4 regions of the Streptomyces sp. NPDC006552 genome follow, and region 3 is predicted to be linked to each of the others. Evidence: riboswitches for the same ligand, from Rfam matches in the RefSeq annotation. Region 3 holds a riboswitch; each other region holds the start of a gene.

Region 1 (3,301 bases), on a different contig from region 3:
CCGGTCGATCTCCTCGGCGACGAACTGCGCCTCGTCGTGCTCGGTGTCCGCGACGTACCCGGTGATCTGGGAGCCCGCGCCCGCGTTCGTCCACAGGTTCTTCGGGCGGCGCGACTCGTTGCGCTCGATGACCGCGTTGGCCGCGCTGAGGATCGTCTGCGTGGAGCGGTAGTTCTGCTCCAGGAGGATCGTCGTCGCGTCCGCGTAGTCCTCCTCGAACTGGAGGATGTTGCGGATCGTGGCGCCGCGGAACGCGTAGATCGACTGGTCCGCGTCACCGACGACGCACAGCTCGGCCGGGTCCGCGTCCTCCCCGTCCGTGGGCCCGACCAGCTCGCGCACGAGCGCGTACTGCGCGTGGTTGGTGTCCTGGTACTCGTCGACCAGGACGTGGCGGAAGCGGCGGCGGTAGTGCTCCGCGACGTCGGGGAAGGCGCGCAGCAGGTTGACCGTGGTCATGATCAGGTCGTCGAAGTCGAGGGCGTTGGCCTCCCTCAACCGCGACTGGTACATCGCGTACGCCTGGGCGACGGACTTCTCGAAGCCGTCGGCCGCCGTCTTCGCGAAGTCCTCCTCGTCGATCAGCTCGTTCTTCAGGTTCGAGATCTTGGCGCTGAAGGACTTCGGCGGGAACTTCTTCGGGTCCAGGTCCAGGTCGCGGCAGACCAGGGCCATGAGCCGCTTGCTGTCGGCCGCGTCGTAGATCGAGAACGACGAGGTGAACCCGAGCTTCTTGGACTCGCGGCGCAGGATGCGCACGCACGCGCTGTGGAAGGTGGAGACCCACATCGCGTTCGCCCGCGGGCCCACCAGGGCCTCGACGCGCTCCTTCATCTCGCCCGCGGCCTTGTTCGTGAAGGTGATCGCGAGGATCTGGCCGGGGTGGACGCCGCGCTCGGCCAGCAGGTAGGCGATGCGGTGGGTGAGGACGCGGGTCTTGCCGGAGCCGGCGCCCGCGACGATGAGCAGCGGGGAGCCGCCGTGCACGACGGCCGCCCGCTGGTTCTCGTTCAGCCCGTCGAGCAGGGCCGCCGGGTCCAGGGCGGGGCGGGGCGCGCCGCCGCGGTAGTAGGCGTCCCGGGCCGGAGGCACGTCGAACTTCCCGCCGAACAGGTCGTCCGGGATCGGCTCGGGCTCCGGTCCGTCGTGCTCGCTGTCGGGCGGCGGCGGGGGGCCCTCGGTCCGGTTCTGGAGGCCCGCCAGGAAGCTGTCGTCAAAGAGGCTGCTCATCGCCTCACGAGTCTAGGCGGCCGCACCGACACCCCGCCCCCACCTTCCCCACACTGCCCATATCGGCAGGTCAGCGGCGTCTCCCGGCCGAGGGACCGAAGGGCGCACCCACAGTGACCGAGCGGACGCGATGGGTGCGACAACTGCCCGGTGTCGCCAAGGTCACGAAAATGTATCGGGCATATCGACCAGCAACCTTCACAGCGGCGACACGAGTTGGCTACGGTGCTGCGCGGGCGGCCCGTCCCCCCGCCGCGAACACCGCGGCGAACGAGCAGCCCCCGCCGAGTCCCGTACGCCGTGAGGCAGGGAACCGGGGACCCACCGAGAACTTGGGGTGAGTCGGCGCAGCCGCCCGTCAGCACGAGGGGCGGCGGCCGTAGGGCAGCCTTCCGTACGCCCGAACCCGTCAGCTAACCCGGTAGGCGGACCACGGAAGGAGTCGCCTCCTTGGCGTCGCACCGCAAGCCGCGTGCCCGGTCCCGGATGACCGGCGGCCTTCGCACCACCCCCGCGGTCGGGATCACGACCGTCGCCCTCACCTCGGTGGCCCTCCTCTCGCAGAGCGCCCAGGCGGCCCCCGCCCGGCCGGACCGGCCGAACCTGGCAGAGGTGCAGAAGAAGGTCGACAGCCTGTACCGGCAGGCTGAGGTCGCCACGCAGAAGTACAACTCCGCCAAGGAGCAGACCGACGGCAAGAAGAAGCAGGTCGACCGCCTCCTCGACGACATCGCGCAGCGCACCGAGAAGCTGAACTCGGCCCGCCAGGAGCTGGGCCGGTTCGCCGCCCAGCAGTACCGTTCGGGCGGGATCGGCGACACGGCGACGATGTTCCTCGCGGACGACCCCGAGGACTACTTCGCGCAGAACCGGCTGATGAGCCGCATGACCGCCGACCAGAAGCACGCGGTCGACGACTACCAGAAGCAGCAGCTCAGCACCGCGAAGAAGCGCACCGAGGCGCAGGAGAGCCTCCAGCAGCTCACGTCCTCGCAGACCGACCTGAAGACCTCCAAGCAGAGCGTGCAGACGAAGCTGGCCGACGCCCGCCGGCTGCTGTCGAAGCTGACCGCCGAGGAGAAGCGGCGGCTCGCGGCGATCGAGAAGAAGAAGGAAGCGGCGGCCCGCAAGAAGGCCGCCGATCTCGCCGCCCGGCAGAAGGCGGAGGAGGAGAAGCAGCAGGCGGCCGAGGAGAGCGCCGGGCAGCAGGCCGGCTCCGGCTCGTCCGGCGGCGGTACCACGGAGGCGCCGGCCGGCGGCTCCTCCGGATACGCGGCCAAGGCCGCCAGGGCGCTCGCCTACGCCAAGTCCCAGGAGGGCAAGCCGTACGTGTGGGGCGCCACGGGTCCGGACTCCTACGACTGCTCGGGCCTGACCCAGGCGGCCTGGAAGGCGGCCGGCATCACCTTGCCGCGCACCACGTGGGACCAGGTGGAGGCCGGCACGACGATCCCGCTCTCGTCGATCCAACCGGGCGACCTGGTGTTCTTCTACGACGACATCAGCCACGTCGGCCTGTACCTCGGCGACGGCATGATGATCCACGCGCCGAAGCCGGGCGCGTCCGTCCGCGAGGAGTCCATCTACTACGACGGCACCGGCTCGATCCACAGCGTGGTGCGTCCCGCCTGACGCCCGGGCCCCGGGGTCCCCCGGGGCCCCTCAGGTCCCTCAGGTCCAGAGCACCGCGATGAAGATGTTGGCCATCGTCAGCCCGCCGACCGCCGCGAACAGGCCCTTCTCCGCCGTCTCCTCGTCGCGCTTCACGTACACGATGCCGAGGACGACGATCAGGACCGCCAGCTTCACGCCGATCTTGATGTTGTTCACGGGGGAGTCGTCGGCCTGGTCGAGACCGACCAGGGCGACGCCGGTGACGAGCATGGTCAGGGCGCCGTGCAGCATCGCCTTGGTGAACCGGGCGGTGCCGCGCCCCATCGCCGCCATCTGCGTGAGGAAACCGCCGAGCAGCGCCGCGATGCCGATGATGTGCAGGCCGACGAAGAGATGGATGAGTACGTCCATGGCTCCGGAGCCTAACCGGGCGCTGTTTCCCCACGATCGCCGGGCG
Region 2 (3,301 bases), on a different contig from region 3:
AGGAGGCGCTCGCGCAGCCGGTCGCGGTCGGCCGCGCCGAACCGCAGGCCCTCCTCGAAGTAGCGGTCCACGGTTCCCCAGGTCTGTGCGATGGTCTCGAAGGCGGCGTGCAGATAGCTCGCACGCGCGTCGAAGAGGGGGCTGAGCAGCTCCATGACCTCGGGGGCGTAGGCGTCGCCCGAGGTGGAGGTGCGGCGCACCTTGTAGCGGCGGTGCGTGGCGTTCGACGCCAGGTAGTCCGCCTCGATGGCGTCGCGCTCCACGCCGACGGCGAGCAGCGTCACCGCGATCGACAGGCCCGCGCGGTCCTTGCCGGCCGCGCAGTGCATGAGGGCGGGCGTGCTGTCCTCGGCGAGCGCGTGCAGGACGCGGCTGTGCTCCGCGGTGCGCCGCGAGATGATCGCGCGGTACGACGTGATCATGCGGTTCGCCGCGCGGCCCTGGGAGAGCAGGGCGCGCAGCTGGTCTATGTCACCGTCGCGGACCATCTGCCAGAACTCGGCGCCGTCCGCCGGGTCGGTCAGCGGCAGGTTCACGTTGCGCGTCCCGGGCAGGGCGACGTCGGCGCCCTCCAGGCGCTGGTCGGCGGCGTTGCGGAAGTCGAAGACCGTGTGCAGGCCGAGCCCCGCGAGGAACGCGGCGTCCTCGGCGGTGGCGTGGGCGAGGTGGCCGCTGCGGAAGAGCACACCCGGGCGCACGCGCCGGCCGTCCACGGTCGGCAGACCGCCCACGTCACGGAAGTTGCGCACTCCGGACAGCTCGGGCTCGGTGGACGGGACGTGCTGCGTCACAGGGGGCTCCTCGCGATCGGGTCACCGGCGTTCCTCGCCGGCGAACGCGGTCCTGACGATACGACATGAGTTCCCGAGGCAACCTTCTGTCCGTTTCGGACCTTTTATTAATAACCATCCATAAATAAAAGGGCATTGGGTGGTTCGCGTGAGCAGGCTCATAACCGTGACGGCCCGTAGCGGCCGTCCCGAATTCTCGCGGCGGAAATTCCCGGAAGGTAAGGGCTGGGCAAAGCGCCGTTATCCACGCAGGGTGACACGGCGAACTCCCGGACGATCAAGAAAGCAACCCCGCCGGTGAATTCGGCGCTTGTCGCCGTCTTGTCGACCGGCTTACTGTCGCCCTTCCATCCGGACGGAACGCCTAATCCTGCCGCCGCCCGGATTCCCACCATGACGACCCGTGACGGCAGGAACGGGGGACCCACAGGCAGGACGCCGCCGGGAATTCCCCATGCGGCTAGGGGTGAAGCCGAATCCGTCCGCGGGTCCGGCCGGGCAGCTCCAGCCCGAACCCGACAGCTCACCTCGTAGGCGACGGAGAGGAAAAGCGCCATGCCCGCCAAGGGAAAGCACCGCCGTTCCACGACCCAGCGCCTCACCCGCGCCGCCGCCGTCGCCTCGGCCGGCGGGGCCGCGCTCGCCCTGCCGCTGATCGGCGCCACCGGCGCCCACGCGGCGACCGGCGACGCCGCCCCGGCCGCCACGACGTACACGGTCAAGGCCGGTGACACGCTCGCGAAGATCGCCGCCGCGCAGCACGTCGACGGCGGCTGGCAGAAGCTGTACGAGGCCAACAAGAAGGTCGTCGGCGCCGACGCGGGCCTCATCAAGCCCGGCCAGCAGCTCACGCTCGAGGGCGCGGCCCCGGCTGCCGCCACCACGACGAGCACCGCCACCGCCGACTACGTGAAGCCGGTCGACGGACCCGTCGGCACGGCGTACCACGCCTCCGGCTCCTCGTGGTCCAGCGGCTACCACACCGGCACCGACTTCGTGGTCTCCACCGGTACCGCCGTCAAGGCCGTCGGCGCCGGCACCGTCGTCTCCGCCGGCTGGGACGGCAGCTACGGCAACGAGGTCGTCATCAAGCACGCCGACGGCGACTACTCGCAGTACGCCCACCTGTCCTCGATCGGCGTCTCGGCCGGGCAGACCGTCACCGCCGGCCAGCAGATCGGCCTCTCCGGGGCCACCGGCAACGTCACCGGACCGCACCTGCACTTCGAGATCCGCACCTCGCCGCAGTACGGCTCCGACATCGACCCGCTGACGTACCTGCGCGACCACGGCGTCACCCTCTGAGCCACGCGCGATCCTTGCGGCGCCCGGGGTTATTCCCCGGGCGCCGCGTGCGTTTTCTCACCCCACGTCAACCCCTGGTTACGTTGGCGTAGGTCACACGCCGAGGTGAAAGATGTGTGGTCGTGGCAAACGAATCGAGATCACTCGGCAGCGGCACGATTCGGTCCTACGCGGCGGTGGGGGACAGCTTCACCGAAGGCGTCGGGGACCCCGGACCCGACGGCAGTTACGTAGGCTGGGCGGACCGGCTCGCCGTCCTCCTGGACGATCGCGTCGCCGAGGACACCTTCCAGTACGCGAACCTCGCCGTGCGCGGCAAACTCATCGACCAGATCGTCGCCGACCAGGTCCCGCGGGCCGTCGAACTCGCCCCCGACCTGGTGACCCTGGTCGCCGGCGGCAACGACATCATCCGGCCCGGCACCGACCCGGACGACGTGGCCGAACGGTTCGAGAAGGCCGTCGCGCGGCTCGCCGAGGCCTGCGGCACCGTCATGGTGGCCACCGGCTTCGACACCCGCGACGTGGCCGTGCTCAAGCACCTGCGCGGCAAGATCGCCACGTACAACATGCATGTGCGCGCCATCGCCGACCGGTACGGCTGCCCCGTGCTCGACCTGTGGTCCCTGCGCTCCGTCCAGGACCGCCGGGCCTGGGACGAGGACCGGCTCCACCTCTCCGCCGAGGGGCACACCCGGGTCGCCCTGCGCGCGGCGCAGGCGCTCGGCATCGAGGTCCCCGCCGACCCGGAGCAGGCCTGGCCGCTGCTGCCGCCGCGCGGCACGTTCGCGGTGCGGCGCGACGACATCCACTGGGCGCGCGAGTTCCTGGTGCCGTGGATCGGGCGGCGGCTGCGCGGCGAGTCCTCCGGGGACCGCGTGATGGCCAAGGGGTTCGTGGACCCGCACCTGATCAAGCTGCACCTGGAGTCCGCGTCCTGAACCACGTGGCGCCGTAGCGCCGGTCCGGTCTCCTCTCTCCTCCAAGTGGCGCGCACAGCCGTTCCAAAGCGCTCATCGAGGTGACCGGGCGGAGTGGCGTCACCCGCCGGGCCGGGCGCGGGTGCTGGGATGTCGGCTGCCCGCCGCGTCGGCGGGCCCGACCGGGAAGGACCCCGCTCCCATGCCTGTACGTCCCCGCCACCGCGCCGCACTCGTCGGCGCTCTGCTCGCCCTCACCCTGCCGGCGCTTCCGGCCGCCGCCGC
Region 3 (3,301 bases):
GGGGCCGTCTCGATCGCCGCCATCGTCACCGTCCACCTGCGCTACACCGCCTTCCACGCGGGCGTCTACACCGAGATCGCCACCGTGGCCACGGTCTGCGTCCTGGCCTGCTTCATCAACCGGATCAAGCGCCGCAGCGACGAGCAGCTGGCGTCGGCGCGGCAGATCGCGGAGGCCGCGCAGTTGGCGGTGTTACCGGAGCCGGCCGGGCGGATCGGGGGCCTGGCCATCGCGGCGCGGTACGAGGCGGCGCAGGCCGACGCCTTCATCGGCGGCGATCTGTACGCGGTGCAGGACACGCCGCACGGGGTGCGGATAGTCGTGGGGGACGTACGGGGCAAGGGCATGGGCGCGGTCGCCGCCGTAGCCGTGGTCATCGGGGCCTTCCGGGAGGCCGCGGAGCAGGAGGAGAGCCTGGAGGCGGTCGCCCAGCGGCTGGAGCGGGCGCTGGCGCGGGAGGGGTCACGGCGGCGCGGCATCGACGACTTCGAGGGGTTCACCACCGCCGTGCTCGCCGAGATCCCGCACGGCGGCCGGCTCCTGCGCGTCCTCAACCGCGGCCACCCCGAGCCGGTCGTGCTGCTCGGCGACGGCACGGTCCGGATGGTCACACCGGCGGAGTCGGCGCTGCCGCTCGGCCTGGGCGAGCTGGGCTCCTGGCCGGACCGGGCGACCGAGGCGGAGTTCCCGGCCGGGGCGACGCTCCTGCTCTACACCGACGGGCTCTCCGAGGCGCGGGACGCGCGGGGCGTCTTCTACGACCCGGCGGCCCGGCTCGCGGGCCGGATCTTCCCGGGGCCCGAGGAGCTGCTCGCGGAGCTGGCCGAAGAAGTACGCCGGCACACCGGGGGCGGCGCCACCGACGACATGGCGCTGCTCGCCGTGCGCCGGTCCTGATCACCGTCACGAGGGGTGATCGAACGGCGTCCCTGCGCATAACGATTGACACTCCGTCAGAAATTGATGTGTTTAGCGCAGGCCAAAACCGTCGAGCAACTCGCCCGTTTCCTGCCGGTATTGAGCTATAAGTCCAGGCCAAAGACGTGAACGATCAGTGGGAACAGCTTGGAATTACTATCGGCTGTCTATTAACGTTCGATAACGCAGCGCGGTCGTCCCAGCCGTCACAAGCGACGGCTCCGTGCGCACACGCTTAATCCCGTAAGGGAGCCGGGGAACCACCAACTTGGGGTGAATCAGGCACCGTTCCGTCGCTTTTCGGGCGCCGGACCGTGCTCGTAGGAGACCTTCCTGCTCCGAACCCGTCAGCTAACCCGGTAGGCGAGAAGGAAGGAAAGGAGAGCGCCCCCGTGGCGTCGAACCGTCCTGCCCCCGAGTTCTCCGGGTACTCCGCCCGCCCCGCCGACGGCGAGGCCGGTGTCGAGCAGGAGAGCTGGGAGGAGTGGAATCCCACCGAGGAGTCCGTCCGTCCCGTCCGCGGCAGGCACCGCGTGGCCCGTCAGCGCGGTGGGCTCGCGCGCAGCTCCACGGTCCTGGGCGTCGGCGTGATCGCCGCCGTCGGCGCGGGCGGCATCGCCACCGCGCAGGGCGGCAAGCCCGCCGTCCGGATCTCCATGCCCGACCTCTCCGCGGTCAAGGACTCGCTCCCCGCGGCGAAGTCGCTGCCGGGCGTGGGCGCGCTCATGTCCGACAGCGCCGACTCCCCGTCCGGTGCCTCCGCCGCCCCCCTCACCACGATGGGCACCGGCCGGGCGGGTGCGGGCGAGGCGCTGCGGGCCCGGATCATGCAGCAGGCCGAGACGCAGCAGGACGCCGCCGACGCCACCGCGCAGGCCGCGGCCGAGCAGGCCGCCGCACAGCGGGCCGCCGACGAGGCCGCCGCCAAGCAGCAGAAGGCGGAGGCCAAGGCCGCCGCCGACAAGAAGAAGGCCCGGGAGGAGGCCGAGAAGAAGGCCGAGGCCGAGCGGCTCGCCAAGCTGGCCAAGAGCTTCCGGCTCCCCATCGCCTCGTACACGCTCACCGGCACCTTCGGGCAGCCCGGATCGATGTGGTCCTCCGGTTACCACACGGGCCTGGACTTCGCGGCCTCCACCGGTACACCGATCTACGCCGTCCACGGCGGCACCGTCACCGAGGCCGGCTGGGCGGGCGCGTACGGCTACCGCACGATCATCACCCTCGACGACGGCACCGAACTGTGGTTCTGCCACCAGTCGTCGATGAACGTCAGCGTCGGTCAGCACGTCGCCACCGGCGACGTCATCGGCCGCGTCGGCGCCACCGGCAACGTCACGGGCGCCCACCTCCACCTGGAGGTCCACCCCGGCGGGGACGCCACCGGCATCGACCCCGCGGCCTGGCTGCGCGGCAAGGGCCTGACGCCCTGACCCGCCGGCGCCCCCGGCGGGACCGCGCGTTCCGCGGGGGCGTTCAATCGGGGCATGACTACTTCTCCCCTGCGCCCGCTCGGCTCCTCGGACCTGGAGGTCTTTCCGCTCGCCCTCGGCGGGAACGTGTTCGGGTGGACCGCCGACGAGGCCACCTCCTTCGCGGTGCTCGACGCCTACACCGCCCAGGGCGGCAACTTCATCGACACGGCGGACTCGTACTCGGCCTGGGTCAAGGGCAACCACGGCGGTGAGTCGGAGACGATCATCGGTAAGTGGCTCGCCGCCCGCGGCCGGCGCGACGACGTCGTCATCGCCACCAAGGTCGCCCGCCACCCCGACTACAAGGGCCTGCGCGCCGAGAACATCCGGGCCGCGGCCGACGCCTCCCTCACGCGCCTCGGCACCGATCACATCGACCTCTACTACACGCACTTCGACGACGACGAGACGATCCCCGTCGAGGAGATCATCGGCGCGCTCGACGGGCTGGTGCGGGCAGGCAAGGTCCGCGCCATCGCCGCCTCGAACATCTCGCCCGAGCGGCTCCAGGAGTCCCTGGACCTCTCCGACCGCGAGGGCCTCGCCCGCTACGTCGCCCTCCAACCGCACTACAACCTCGTCTCGCGCGACACCTACGAAGGCGCCCGGCGGGAGATCGCCTCGCGCGCCGGGCTCGCCGCCGTTCCGTACTACGCGCTCGCCGCGGGTTTCCTGACCGGCAAGTACCGGCCGGGCGTCGCCGTCGACAGCCCGCGTGCGGCCGGTGCGGGCAAGCACCTGGCGACCGAGCGCGGCCAGAAGGTGCTGACCGCGCTCGACGAGGTCGCCCAGGCCCACGATGCCGAGATCGCCACGGTCGCCCTGGCCTGGCTCGCCGCCCAGCCCACCGTCGCCGCGCCGCTCGCGTCCGCGCGCACGGTGGAACAGCTGCCGGCGCTGCTCGCCGTGGC
Region 4 (3,301 bases), on a different contig from region 3:
CGGTCGACACCGTCGCCCCCGTCAGGCCCCTGCTCTCGTCGTCGCCGCCGGGGTCACCGGCAGCGCCATCGCGATCCCGCTGCTCGCGGCGACCAGCGCGAGCGCCGCCTCCACCACCACCTGGGACAAGCTCGCCGAGTGCGAGTCCGGCGGCCAGTGGAGCCTGGACGCGGGCAACGGCTACTACGGCGGGTTCCAGTTCTCCCAGGAGATGTGGGAGCGCTACGGCGGGCTCGACTTCGCCCCGCGCGCCGACGACGCCAGCCGTTCGCAGCAGATCGCCGTCGCCGAGAAGGCGCTCGCCGCCAAGGGGCCGAGCGCCTGGCCGAGTTGTTCGGTCGTCGCGGGCCTCACGCAGGGTGACGACACGGCTGATGTCGACCCGGGAGTCAGCGCCTCCCCGCAGCCGTCCGGTACGTCCGGTTCGGCGGACTCCGGTGACCCCGCCGGCTCCTCGGACACCGCGGGAGAGAAGAATCACGCGGAACGCGGCGCCGGCACGTCGGGCGTTTCCGCCACCCCGGACGCCTCGGACGCGGCCGGAGGCACCGCCTCCGACGCCCCGTCGGCCGACGCCTCCGACGGCACGGCCGGTGACGCGGCTGGTGACGGAGCGAGCGACGAGCCGGATTCCACCGCGACGGGCCGGGCGGCGGACGGCACGGAAGACAAGGCGGACAAGACAGACAAGGCGGACAAGGGTGACGGGTCGGGGCAGTCCGGCTCCACGGGCTCCGGCTCTGCGGACTCCGAGCCCTCCGCGGACGCCGACGAGGCCGGCCGCCACCGCGGCGACCGCGCCTCGGACGACGCCTCCGCCTCCCGTCAGGGTGACGGGCGTCACGCCTCGCGCGAGGAGCAGCGCGCCGACGGGACGTACACGGTCCGCTCCGGCGACAACTTGTGGGACATCGCGGAGGCTCACGACGTGCGGGGCGGGTCGGATGCGCTCTACGACCTGAACAAGAAGACGGTCGGTTCCGACCCCGACCTCATCCTTCCTGGTCAGAGTCTGGATCTTGGTCTCGAAACGGTGGAAAAGTAGCGGGAGTTCAGGGGTGGTTGAGGCTCGTATGTCCAGTTATGCGTGAGTGAGACATGAGTCTCAAAGACCCTGATCGTCTTTGAAATCGGGCGGATCGACTGCTTACGGTCGTGACCGCTCGCCACAGCGGGCCCCGACGGACGTCACGCCGAATCCTGCCGACGTCCGTACGGGAACAGTCGACGCGTCAGCGCCGTAGGCAGGAGCGGGGGACCCAAGGTAAGTGCCGGGCAACCGGCTTGGGGTCAAGCCGCGCACAGGATGCGCGCCGGACACTCACTGGTCCGAACCCGACAGCTCACCTCGTAGGCGTCGGTGAGGGGATCTCTTCATGCTGTTCTCCAGCAAGGGCAAGCACCGTCGCCCGTCCAAGGCCGTCCGTGTCGCCACGCTCGCCGGTGTCACCGGTGCCGCCGTCGCCGTTCCGCTGATGGGTGCCACCGGCGCCTCCGCCGCCTCCACCTCCGAGTGGGACCAGGTCGCGGCCTGCGAGTCCGGCGGCAACTGGTCGATCAACACGGGCAACGGCTACTACGGCGGCCTGCAGTTCTCGTCCTCGACCTGGGCCGCGTACGGCGGCACCTCCTACGCCTCCTCCGCCGACCAGGCGTCCAAGGCGCAGCAGATATCCGTCGCCGAGAAGGTGCTGGCCGCGCAGGGCAAGGGTGCCTGGCCGAGCTGTGGCGTGGGCCTGTCCGGCGCCGACACCAGCAACTCCGCTCCGGCCGAGTCGTCGCAGCAGTCGCAGCCGCAGCAGCAGGAGCGCTCCGACTCCTCCACGACGACCCGCTCGCAGCAGCGTGAGCAGCCGCAGCAGCAGGCGCAGCCGCAGCAGCAGACGCCGAAGAAGACCGTCACCACCCCGACCGGCAAGAAGGTCGAGAAGGGTGACGGCGAGTACAAGGTGAAGACCGGCGACACGCTCAGCAAGATCGCCGAGGCGCACGGGACCAGCTGGCAGAAGGTGTTCAAGCTCAACAAGGACATCATCAGCGACGCCAACCTGATCTACCCGGACCAGCAGCTGCACCTCAAGTAGGAGAACCCCGCGCAGGGGCGGGCACCGGCGTCGGCGGACGCCGGACCCCACCGCGCCGCCCCTGATGGGCCGCTCTCGCCGGCGACCCCCGTCCTGGTCTCCGGGACGGGGGTCGCCGTCTTTGTTCCGTTTGGAAACATTTCGCTGTCGGCGTTGTCCACGAGACGGTCGGTCGGCTGGCCGATGCCCCGGAGCCGGTTACGCTCAGGGGTGCGGGCCAGCCGCCCGCACTGTTGTGTCACATCCCAGAAGGAGATGCTCGTGCCGTCCATCGACGTCGTCGTAGCCCGGGAAATCCTGGACTCCCGAGGCAACCCCACGGTCGAGGTCGAGGTCGGCCTCGACGACGGCAGCACGGGTCGTGCTGCTGTTCCGTCCGGTGCCTCCACCGGTGCCTTCGAGGCCATCGAACTCCGTGACGGTGACCCCAACCGTTACCAGGGCAAGGGCGTCGAGAAGGCCGTCCTCGCCGTCATCGAGCAGATCGGCCCGGAGCTCGTCGGCTACGACGCCACCGAGCAGCGCCTGATCGACCAGGCGATGTTCGACCTGGACGCGACCGACAACAAGGGCTCGCTCGGCGCCAACGCGATCCTGGGCGTCTCCCTGGCCGTCGCACACGCCGCGTCCGAGGCCAGCGACCTGCCGCTCTTCCGCTACCTCGGCGGTCCGAACGCGCACCTGCTGCCCGTCCCGATGATGAACATCCTGAACGGCGGGTCGCACGCCGACTCGAACGTCGACATCCAGGAGTTCATGATCGCCCCGATCGGCGCGGAGTCCTTCTCCGAGGCGCTGCGCTGGGGCACCGAGGTCTACCACACCCTCAAGAAGGTGCTGAAGACCAAGGGTCTGTCCACCGGCCTCGGCGACGAGGGCGGCTTCGCCCCGAACCTGGAGTCGAACCGCGCGGCGCTCGACCTCATCCTGGAGGCGATCAAGGAGGCCGGTTACATCCCCGGCCAGCAGGTCGCGCTCGCGCTGGACGTCGCCGCCTCCGAGTTCTACAAGGACGGCAAGTACCAGTTCGAGGGCAAGGAGCGCTCCGCCGCCGAGATGACCGAGTACTACGAGGAGCTCGTCTCCGCGTACCCGCTCGTCTCCATCGAGGACCCGCTGTACGAGGACGACTGGGCCGGCTGGAACACCATCACCGAGCGCCTCGGCGACAAGGTGCAGCTCGTCGGTGACGACCTGTTCGTCACCAACCCCGAGCG

What was found. Region 3 has a riboswitch for cyclic di-AMP ahead of ABZY33_RS20580 (M23 family metallopeptidase). Riboswitches for the same ligand answer to the same signal wherever they lie in the genome.
Region 1: another riboswitch for cyclic di-AMP. It lies ahead of ABZY33_RS00165 (NlpC/P60 family protein); the one in region 3 lies ahead of ABZY33_RS20580 (M23 family metallopeptidase).
Region 2: another riboswitch for cyclic di-AMP. It lies ahead of ABZY33_RS03055 (LysM peptidoglycan-binding domain-containing M23 family metallopeptidase); the one in region 3 lies ahead of ABZY33_RS20580 (M23 family metallopeptidase).
Region 4: another riboswitch for cyclic di-AMP. It lies ahead of ABZY33_RS09705 (transglycosylase family protein); the one in region 3 lies ahead of ABZY33_RS20580 (M23 family metallopeptidase).

The regions. Positions count from the first base shown of each region.
Region 1 is NZ_JBEXOS010000001.1:40,543-43,843, reverse strand. Features, by position in the region: gene pcrA (DNA helicase PcrA) at 1-1,230, opposite strand, end outside; cyclic di-AMP (ydaO/yuaA leader) riboswitch at 1,503-1,674, shown strand; gene ABZY33_RS00165 (NlpC/P60 family protein) at 1,717-2,862, shown strand; gene ABZY33_RS00160 (hypothetical protein) at 2,902-3,255, opposite strand.
Region 2 is NZ_JBEXOS010000003.1:123,305-126,605, reverse strand. Features, by position in the region: gene ABZY33_RS03060 (tyrosine-protein phosphatase) at 1-791, opposite strand, end outside; cyclic di-AMP (ydaO/yuaA leader) riboswitch at 1,176-1,341, shown strand; gene ABZY33_RS03055 (LysM peptidoglycan-binding domain-containing M23 family metallopeptidase) at 1,347-2,096, shown strand; gene ABZY33_RS03050 (SGNH/GDSL hydrolase family protein) at 2,219-3,037, shown strand; gene ABZY33_RS03045 (SIMPL domain-containing protein) at 3,219-3,301, shown strand, end outside.
Region 3 is NZ_JBEXOS010000034.1:60,480-63,780, forward strand. Features, by position in the region: gene ABZY33_RS20575 (PP2C family protein-serine/threonine phosphatase) at 1-897, shown strand, start outside; cyclic di-AMP (ydaO/yuaA leader) riboswitch at 1,141-1,299, shown strand; gene ABZY33_RS20580 (M23 family metallopeptidase) at 1,311-2,348, shown strand; gene ABZY33_RS20585 (aldo/keto reductase) at 2,403-3,301, shown strand, end outside.
Region 4 is NZ_JBEXOS010000011.1:96,061-99,361, forward strand. Features, by position in the region: gene ABZY33_RS09700 (transglycosylase family protein) at 1-1,045, shown strand, start outside; cyclic di-AMP (ydaO/yuaA leader) riboswitch at 1,227-1,372, shown strand; gene ABZY33_RS09705 (transglycosylase family protein) at 1,377-2,084, shown strand; gene eno (phosphopyruvate hydratase) at 2,346-3,301, shown strand, end outside.